DNA from 3 places in the Nocardiopsis sp. LOL_012 genome. Region 1 is predicted to be linked to each of the others. Evidence: predicted binding sites of a transcription regulator. Region 1 holds the regulator's gene; each other region holds the start of a gene.
What was found. Region 1 encodes HrcA, which represses chaperone genes, less so after heat shock. Its sites were predicted from a motif close to TTGGCACTCTCNNNNNGAGAGTGCCAA; they were not measured.
Positions count from the first base shown of each region.

Region 2: the regulator HrcA is predicted to act here: its motif matches at 1,733-1,759, upstream of groL (chaperonin GroEL).
Region 3: the regulator HrcA is predicted to act here: its motif matches at 2,005-2,031, upstream of ACFHWE_RS09980 (FmdB family zinc ribbon protein).

Region 1 is NZ_JBHMIV010000001.1:160,292-163,558, forward strand. Features, by position in the region: gene ACFHWE_RS00660 (DUF3097 domain-containing protein) at 1-714, opposite strand, end outside; gene hrcA (heat-inducible transcriptional repressor HrcA) at 837-1,850, shown strand; gene dnaJ (molecular chaperone DnaJ) at 1,855-2,994, shown strand; gene ACFHWE_RS00675 (16S rRNA (uracil(1498)-N(3))-methyltransferase) at 2,991-3,267, shown strand, end outside.
Region 2 is NZ_JBHMIV010000006.1:71,168-74,434, forward strand. Features, by position in the region: gene groL (chaperonin GroEL) at 1-1,568, opposite strand, end outside; gene ACFHWE_RS05655 (GNAT family N-acetyltransferase) at 1,872-2,354, opposite strand; gene ACFHWE_RS05660 (ubiquitin-like small modifier protein 1) at 2,521-2,799, opposite strand; gene thrC (threonine synthase) at 2,881-3,267, opposite strand, start outside.
Region 3 is NZ_JBHMIV010000012.1:25,233-28,499, forward strand. Features, by position in the region: gene ACFHWE_RS09965 (D-alanyl-D-alanine carboxypeptidase family protein) at 1-306, shown strand, start outside; gene mscL (large conductance mechanosensitive channel protein MscL) at 353-757, opposite strand; gene ACFHWE_RS09975 (Flp pilus assembly protein CpaB) at 845-1,489, opposite strand; gene ACFHWE_RS09980 (FmdB family zinc ribbon protein) at 1,588-1,986, opposite strand; gene ACFHWE_RS09985 (5-formyltetrahydrofolate cyclo-ligase) at 2,158-2,808, opposite strand; gene galU (UTP--glucose-1-phosphate uridylyltransferase GalU) at 2,976-3,267, shown strand, end outside.

The sequences.
Region 1 (3,267 bases):
CGTCTCCATCCGCCACCCGAGCGCGTCCACGACCCCCTCCTTCCAGGGGACGCCGCGCGGGACCTCGGGCCAGCGCGCGATCCCCACCGCGCGGGGGCGGACCGCCTGCCACACGTCCACGTAGGGGTGCCCGGCCACCAGCACGTCCCCGCCCCGGACCCGCGCGGCGATCCGGCTCTCCTTGGAACCGGGCACGAGGTGGTCCACCAGCACCCCCAGGCGGCGGCCGGGGCCGGGCGCGAACTCCGCCACGATCGCGGGCAGGTCGTCGACCCCCTCCAGGAACTCGACGGCCACGCCCTCCACGCGCAGGTCGTGGCCCCAGACCTTCTCCACCAGCTCCGCGTCGTGCGCGCCCTCGACGTAGATCCGGCTCTCCCTGGCGGTCCGCGCACGGGCGCCGCGCACCGCGATCGAACCCGACGCGCTGCGCAGGGGCCCCCTGGACGCGCCGTCCGGGCGCACCAGCGTGACGGGGCGCCCGTCGATGAGGAACGCGGCCGGGGCCAGGCCGAACACCCGGCGGCGCGCCGCCCGGTCCTCCAGGGTCACGGTCGCCTTGTCCCAGGCGACGACGGCACCGCAGAAGGTCTCCTCGGCCGTCTCCACGACCAGGTCCCGGCTCAGGGGCACCTCGCGGACTTCTCTCCTCTTCGGCCGCGGTCCGGCCGCCAGTACGTCGCGGCCGTAGCGGTCGGTTCCCTTGTTGGACACGGTCGTGCAGTGTACTGGTAGGGGTCCCCCCGCGGTGCGGACCACCGGCGGGGCGCCGAGCGGGTTTGCGGCCGGGCATAGAATTGGCACTGTGGACCACGGAGTGCCAGGGAGGTGGCGAGTTGCTGGATGAGCGCAAGCTCGCGGTCCTGCGTGCCGTCGTCGAGGACTTCGTCAATACCAACGAGCCCGTCGGCTCCAAGGCCCTCGCGGAGCGGCACCCCCTCGGTGTCTCCCCCGCGACCATCCGCAACGACATGGTCGCCCTGGAGGAGGACGGCTACATCACCCAGCCGCACACCAGCGCGGGACGGGTCCCCACGGACAAGGGCTACCGGCTCTTCGTCGACCGGCTCTCCTCGGTCAAGCCGCTCTCGGCCGCCGAGCGCAGGGCCATCGAGTCCTTCCTCACCGGAGCCGTGGACCTCGACGAGATCGTCACCCGCACGGTGCGGCTGCTCGCCCAGCTCACCCACCAGGTCGCGATCGTCCAGTACCCGTCCCTCACCCGTTCGTCGGTGCAGCACGTGGAACTGGTGCCCCTCGGCGGACCGCGGCTGATGATGGTCGTGATCACCGACACCGGCCGGGTCGAGCAGCGCGTCATCGACGGGTTGGGCGACATCAGCGAGAGCGCCGTCGACGACCTGCGTTCCATGCTGAACCGGGCCACCGCCGGGCGCTTCCTCAACGACGTCCCCCGCGTGGTGGGCGACCTGCCCGCCCAGGTCGACCCGGAGCATCGCGACATGGCCGTCGCGGTCCTCTCGGTCCTGCTGGAGAGCCTCGTGGAGCGGCACGAGGAGAAGATCGTCCTGGCCGGCACCGCCAACCTCGCCGCGGTCGACTTCGCGGCCAGCCTGCGGGACATTCTGGAAGCACTGGAAGAGAACATGGTCCTCATCCGTTTGCTGGGTGAGGCGAAGGACCCGTCGATGCTCACGGTCCGCATCGGCGCGGAGAACTTCCATGAGGGACTGCGGTCCACCTCCGTCGTATCGGCCGACTACGGCGTGGGAAACCAGTCGTTGGCCAAGATCGGCGTGGTGGGCCCCACCCGGATGGACTACCCCGGGACGATGGGAGCCGTCCGCGCGGTGGCTCGGTATGTCGGACAGATTTTGGCAGGACAGTAACTCAGTGGCCAGAGACTATTACCAGGTGCTCGGAGTGCGTCGCGACGCCTCCAAGGACGAGATCAAGAAGGCGTACCGGCGGCTCGCACGCGAGCTGCACCCGGACATCAACCCGGACCCCGCCACCCAGGAGCGCTTCAAGGAGGTGACCCAGGCCTACGAGGTCCTCTCCGACGAGAACAAGCGCCGGATGTTCGACATGGGCCAGGACCCCTTCGCGCCGGGCGGCGGCGGGGCCGGCGGTTTCGGCGGAGCGGGTGGCTTCGCCTTCGACGACATCATGAACGCGTTCTTCGGCGGCGGACAGCCCGGCGGCCGGGGGCCGCGCGAGCGGGTCCGGCGCGGGCGCAGCATCAAGATCCGCGTCGAACTGGACCTCGCCGAGACCGCGTTCGGGGTCAGCAAGGAGATCACCTTCCCCACCGCGATCCTGTGCGAGACGTGCCAGGGCGAGGGGACGGCGCACGGCTCGCACCGCACCACCTGTGAGATGTGCCACGGCCAGGGGGAGGTCTCCCAGGTCACCCGTTCCTTCCTCGGTCAGGTGATGACCTCGCGCCCCTGCCCGCAGTGCTCGGGGCAGGGCACCGTCATCACCGACCCCTGCGCCGACTGCGCGGGCGAGGGCCGGGTGCGCGAGAAGGTTACCCGGACCGTCAAGATCCCCGCCGGTGTCGACGACGGCACCCGTATCCAGCTCGCGGGCGAGGGCGAGGTCGGCCCCAACGGCGGACCGCGCGGCGACATCATCCTGGAGATCATCCAGAAGCCCCACCCCACGTTCGAGCGCCGGGGCGACGACCTGCACTGCACGGTGACCGTGCCCATGACGGCCGCCGCGCTGGGCGCCTCGTTCGCCTTCGACACCCTCGACGGCACCGAGAACATCGACCTGCGCCCGGGAACCGACTCCGGACACGTGATCACCCTGGCGAACAAGGGCGTCAACCACCTCGACGGCGGCGGCCGGGGCGACCTGCGCATCCGGGTCGACGTGGAGACCCCCTCCAAGCTGGACGAGGAGCAGGAGGCCCTGCTGCGCAAGTTCGCCGAACTGCGGGGTGAGGACAAGTCGCCGGGCCGGTTCAGCCCCGGGCACGGCGGGTTCTTCGCCAAGATCCGCGACGCCTTCAGCGCCAAGTGACACCGGCCCTCTTCCTGGTCGGCTCCGGTGAACTGGACGCCGGCCAGGTGGTCGTGTCCGGCCCCGAGGGCCGACACGCCGCCGTGGTCCGCCGGATCCGCGAGGGCGAGACCGTCGACCTGGCCGACGGGCGCGGGCGCCGCGCCCGGTGCACCGTGACCGGCGTCGACGGGGAGCGGATCGTCTGCCGGGTCGAGGAGCGCCGGGACGAGCCCGCCCCGAGGCCGCGCCTGACGGTCGTCCAGGCCCTGCCCAAGGGCGACCGCGGAGAGT
Region 2 (3,267 bases), on a different contig from region 1:
TTCTCGGCGATGACGGCCTCGGTGGTCAGGAACAGACCGGCGATGGAGGCCGCGTTCTGCAGAGCGGAACGGGTGACCTTGGTCGGGTCGATGACGCCGTCCTTGAACAGGTCGGTGTACTCGCCGGTGGCGGCGTTGAGGCCGAACCCGGGCTCCAGGTTCTTGACCTTGTCCGCAACGACGCCGCCCTCAAGGCCGGCGTTGACCGCGATCTGCTTGAGCGGCTCGGCGATGGCGCGGCGCACGATGTCGGCGCCGATGGACTCGTCGCCGTCCAGGTCGAGCTTCTCGAACGCGGGGACGCTGGCCTGCAGCAGCGCGACGCCACCGCCGGGCAGGATACCCTCCTCGACCGCGGCCTTGGCGTTGCGGACGGCGTCCTCGATGCGGTGCTTGCGCTCCTTGAGCTCCACCTCGGTGGCGGCACCGGCCTTGATGACGGCCACGCCGCCGGCCAGGCGGGCGAGACGCTCCTGGAGCTTCTCGCGGTCGTAGTCGGAGTCGGTGCGCTCGATCTCGTTGCGGATCTCGTTGACGCGACCGGCGATCGTGGTGGCGTCACCGGCACCGTCCACGATGGTGGTCTCGTCCTTGGTCACGACGACCTTGCGGGCGCGGCCGAGCATGTCGAGCTCGGTGTTCTCCAGCTTGAGGCCGACCTCCTCGGTGATGACCTGGCCACCGGTCAGCACGGCGATGTCGCCGAGCTGGGCCTTGCGGCGGTCACCGAAGCCCGGGGCCTTGACGGCGACGGACTTGAAGGTGCCGCGGATCTTGTTGACGACCAGGGTCTGGAGCGCGCCCTGCTCGACGTCCTCGGCGATGACCATCAGCGGACGGCCGGCCTGGAGGACCTTCTCCACGACGGGCAGGAACTCGTTGTTGTTGGAGATCTTGGAGTTGACGATGAGGATGTAGGGGTCCTCCAGGACCGTCTCCATCCGCTCCAGGTCGGTGGCGAAGTAGGGCGAGATGTAGCCCTTGTCGAAGCGCATGCCCTCGGCGAGTTCGAGCTCCAGCCCGAAGGTCTGGCCCTCCTCGACGGTGATGACGCCTTCCTTGCCGACCTTGTCCATCGCCTCGGCGATGGTCGCGCCGATCTGGGCGTCACCGGCGGAGATGGAGGCCGTGGAGGCGATCTGCTCCTTGGTCTCGACCTCCTTGGAGATCTTGCCGAGCTCCTCGTTGATCCGGGTGACGGCGGCCTCGATGCCGCGCTTGAGGCCGACCGGGTTGGCGCCGGCGGCGACGTTGCGCAGGCCCTCGCGGACGAGCGCCTGGGCGAGCACGGTGGCGGTGGTGGTGCCGTCACCGGCGACGTCGTCGGTCTTCTTGGCGACCTCCTTGACGAGCTCCGCCCCGATCTTCTCCCAGGGGTCTTCGAGCTCGATCTCCTTGGCGATGGAGACACCGTCGTTGGTGATCGTGGGGGCGCCCCACTTCTTCTCCAGGACGACGTTGCGGCCCTTGGGGCCCAGCGTGACCTTGACGGCGTCAGCGAGCTGGTTCATGCCGCGCTCAAGGCCGCGACGGGCCTCCTCGTCGAACGCGATCAGTTTGGCTGCCATTGAGTTCTTGTCCTCCCGTGACCGGGCTGATACGCGATGGGACGAGGCGTGCGCCCGCGACGGACGGCCGCGACGTACCGACACCCCTGCTGTCGGACGCGCACGGCCTCGCAGCCTCGCTCCGGTTAGCACTCAGGCTCAGCGAGTGCTAACCAGGTCTATTTTTAGCACTCTCCCCGGGAGAGTGCAAACGATGTGGTCACGATTTCCACAGCCGTCACACCGCCTTTCACCTGCGTGTACGAAAGGAGGCACGGACGCTCGCCCGGTCAGCGGATTCGGTGGGACGCGTCCCACCGCCCGTCACAGCTCCGTGAAGTACCGGGTGATCGGCAGCGGGACCAGCCCGGCCTTCTCGTAGGCCCGGCGGGCGGGGGCGTGGCCCTCGTCACCGCCGGTCTCCACCATCGCGGTCCCCATACCCAGATCCCGGATCCGCTCAACCGCGAACACGGTCAGCTCCGTACCGATCCCCCGCCCCTGGTGGGCGGGGTCGACGGCGGCCAGGGTGATCTCGCCCATGTCGTCGCCGGGCCGCAGGCGCACCGACACGAACCCGGCCACGGCGCCGTCGGCGAGCGCGACCCAGACGCGGGCCTCCTCCGCGTCCAGGTCGGCGGTGACCGCCTCGCGCTGGGCGGCGCGCCAGTCCGGCGTCATCCGGTCGTAGAGACCCGCCCCCAGCACCCGCCGCAGGGAGGCGTGCACCGGCTCCCACGCCCGCAGGGACAGGTCGACGACGGCGTCCCGGTCCCGCTCTTCGTATCCACGGATCTCCACGCTCATTCAGGCAGGCTAGCCAGCGGCGCGGCCAGAGGAAACCGGGTTTCCCGGCCGACACGGCGAACGGCTCCGCCCCTCCCGGTCGGGGAAGAAGCGGAGCCGTGCCATTGTGCACCGTCTCCCCGCCCGCGCCGGAAGCCCGGCGGAGCGGTCAGGGCGGTCGGAGCGGTCAGCAGCCCCCGGCCACGGCCGGGATGATCGAGACCTGGGCGCCGTCGGCGACCGCGGTCTGCAGGCCCTGTTCGAAGCGCACGTCCTCGTCCCCCACGTAGACGTTGACGAACCGGCGCACCTTGCCGGAGTCGTCGAGGATCCGCGCCCGGATGCCCGGGTAGTTGGCCTCCAGGTCGTCGAGGACCTCGGCGAGGGTGGTGCCCTCGGCGGACACCTCGGCGGCGTCGCCTGTGTAGGTGCGCAGGATCGTGGGGACGCGGACGCTGGCGCTCATACGGGTGTTCTTCCTTCGTCGGGTGGTGTGCGGTGCCCGGGGCGCCCCGGGCACCGCGGAGTCGTCGGTGCGGGCCGCCGCTCAGAGCAGGCCGGCGTCGGCGAACGCGGCCAGGGACGGCTTGATCGTCGCGGTCACGCCCGCCTCCACGGCGTTGAGGGTCTTGAGCCCGTCGCCGGTGTTGAGGACGACCGTCTCGGCCCTGGGGTCGAGCCTGCCCTCGCGCACGAGCTTGCGGAGCACGCCGGTGGTGACACCGCCGGCGGTCTCGGCGAAGACCCCCTCGGTGCGGGCCAGGAGGTTGATGGAGTCGACGACCTCGGCGTCGCTGACGTGCTCCACCGAACCGCCGGTGCGCTGGGCGATGTCGAGCACGTAGGGGCCGTCCGCCGGGTTGCCGATGGCCAGCGACTTGGCGATGGTGTCGGGCTTGACCGGCTGGATGACGTCGTGGCCGGCCTCCCACGC
Region 3 (3,267 bases), on a different contig from region 1:
GACTTCCTCGAACTCAACCTGAGGTACGTGGAGGACTTCGGCGAGAACATCTGCATCACCAGCGCCTACCGCGACCTGCCCAACCAGCACCGCGTGTACGGCGAGGTCGCGCCGGGCTTCGCGGCCGTCCCCGGCACCAGTAACCACGGGTTGGGGCAGGCCATCGACCTGGGCTGCGGCATCCAGAACTACCAGTCCGAGCGGTGGCTGTGGATGCAGGAGAACGGTGCCGACTTCGGGTGGATCCACCCGGCCTGGGCCAAGTCGAGCCCGTTCGAGCCCTGGCACTGGGAGTACACCCGCTGACGGGGCCCGCCGGAGGACACGGCCCCCTCCGGCGGGCCGCGCGGGTCTACACGAGCTCGGCGCTGATCTCGCTGGTGCAGGCTGAGCAGCGGGTGGCCTCCTTGGACACCTGGGTGCGGCAGTGCGGGCAGGCGCGGGTGGTGGCCTCCTCGGCCTCGGTGTCGCGCTCCAGCAGCTTGGCGACCGGGAGCACCACGAGGAAGTAGAGGACCGCGGCGGTGATGAGGAACGCGATCAGGGCGTTGACGAACGCGCCGTAGAGGAAACGGCTGCCGTTGACCTCGAAGTACAGGTCGCCGAACGTGGGGACCCCGCCGAAGATGCCGATCAACGGGGTGACGAAGCCTTCGGTGAAGGCGGTGACGAGGTCGGCGAAGACCGCGCCGATCACGACCGCGACCGCCAACTGGACCAGGTTGCCGCGGAGCAGGAATGCCTTGAAGCCGTTCATGGGTTTTTGCCCTACATGTACTCGGGGTTTCGGGGGCGACGCGCACGGTAGTGCGCTTGGTCAGCATTCACTACGTTTCGTCATGGGTCAACTTCGTATGGTGATCGACAGGCGGGAGGAGGCGCCGTGTCCCGCCAGTTCCCGGGCCTCGTCGGGGGTGGCGGCGATGAGGACCAGTGCGCCGCCCCTCCCCTCCCCGCCCGAGGGCACGGCCAGGACGGGGCGGTCGCCCACCACCCGCCGTGCCGGTTTTGTGTGGAAGGGGTGCGGGTCGGCGGGGGCCGGGACGGCGAGTACGTCGACACGGCTGCCGGGGGAGAGCAGCCCCGCCACCTCGGGGTCGGCCACACGCACGGGCACGGCGACCAGGTCGGGGCCGTAGGCCCGTGCCGGCGGGTCGGAGAGGCGGGCGTCGGTGACCACCTCGCCGCGGCGCACCGGTGCGTTGAGCCGGAGACCGGAGGTGGCGGTGCCGGGCGCGAGGGCGCCGCGGGGCAGGGCCCGCTCGGGCAGGGCGCGGTGGACGAGGTCCCCGTCGGCGAGCGGACGGGAGGCGTCGAGGTCGCGGGAGGCGACCAGGACCCCGGCGGTGGCCGGGGGCGGGGGGCGCAGGAGCAGGACGCCGCTGGTGAGTGCGGCCGCCGCGAGCAGCGCGGCGAGGGGGCGGCGGTGGCGGTCGAGCAGGCGTGTCAGGACCCGGCGGTGCCGGTGCGGGCGCGGAGGGTGGGCCATACTCCGACGCTAGGCGCGGGAGGGCCGCCGCGGGCGTTGTCCACAGGGCGGGATGTGCGCCGCCGCGGAGGCGGCGGCGCGTAGGCTGGGGCCGTGCCTCAGCTCGCCTTGGCGGCGGCGCCGGACCCGCTGCTCGCGGTGCTCTTGGCGGAGTCGCCGGAGGAGCCCTTCGAGGAGTCGCCGGAGCCCGACGAGCCCGACGAGCCCGACGAGCCCGACGAGCCCGGGGTGTCGGAGCCCTTGGCGGAGTCCGAGGACGCGGAGGAGGGGTCGCTCTTGCCGTTCTCTCCGGAGGCGGAGGTGACGGAGCTGTTCGAGCCCTTGCCGCTGTCGGTGCGGTAGAAGCCCGAGCCCTTGAAGACGATGCCGACGGCGGAGTACACCTTGCGCAGGCGGCCCTCGCACTCGGGGCAGACGGTCAGCGAGTCGTCGGTGAAGCTCTGCACGACCTCCATCTGGGCGCCGCACTCGGTGCACGCGTACTGGTACGTAGGCACTGTTCGGGTCCTCCTAAGCTGGCACTCTCGCCCGTTGACTGCTAAATAGTAGTCGCTCGCCGGTCCGGACCGTGACGGACCCCGTGCCCGACACGGTCCCCGGGCGGGAGATGCGGGAACCACTGCGGCGGCCGGGCGCGACCGCCAGGCACAACACCCTCGGCGGGCGGGTTAATCCCGGTGCGCCGCCACGGCGCGGACGCTCCGTCCGGCCCAGAGCGGGGCGCGGGGTTCGAAGGCGCGCAGCCCCCCTTCCGGGGTGACGACCGCGTCCACGGGGCGGTCGTGCGGTTCGCCGGGCACCGATTCCACGAACTCCTCGTCGTAGACGACCGCGACCGACGGCGTGCGCGGCCCCGTGCGGGCCAGGACGCGGTCGTAGCATCCGGCGCCGCGCCCCAGGCGCATGCCCCGGCGGTCGACGGCCAGCGCGGGGCAGACCACGGCGTCCGCGCGGGCCGGGGCGTCCGTTCCCTGCCGGGGTCCGACGGGTTCGAGCAGCCCGTGTCCGGCCGGGGCCAGGCTGCGGGGCCCGTCGAAGGCCGCCCAGTCCAGGTCGCCGCCGGGCAGGAACACCGGCAGGAGCACGTGTACGCCGAGCCGGTCCAGGGCTGGCGCCAGGGCGCGGGTGTCCGGTTCGCCGCCGACGGAGTAGTAGCAGGCCACGGTGGCCGCCCCGGTGAGCCAGGGGGCCTCCAGGAGTGCGCCCAGGATCGCTTCGCCCGCGCGCTCGCGATCGTCCGCGCTCCGGGCGCGCCGTGCCGCCAGGACGCGTCGCCGTGTCCGCTGCTTGTCCGTTACCGTCCGCCCTTCGCCGTTCATGGCGTTCAGTCTCCCATGGCCCCTTCCGTCATGAAGAGGGGTCGTTACCACCGTTGGTGAATTCCTGATTGCCTCTCCGCGTCATCGCCGCGAAGACCTCGGGACTTCTCGACGCGCCCGTGGCGCGGCCATCGTCAAGGGACGAGCTGTTGTCCTAGAGTGCCGACATGATCGCCGACACCGACCAGACGCGGCAGGGCCCCGCCGCCACCTCCGTCACCAAGGCCGTCGTGCCGGCCGCGGGTCTGGGAACGCGCTTCCTGCCCGCGACCAAGGCCACGCCCAAGGAGATGCTGCCGATCGTGGACAAGCCCGCGATCCAGTACGTCCTGGAGGAGGCGGTCGCCGCCAGTCTGTCCGATGTCCTGATGATCACCGGACGCAACAAGCGCTCCATCGAGGACCACTTCGACCGCGCCTACGAACTGGAGGAGGCGCTGGAGGCGAAGGGCGACGACA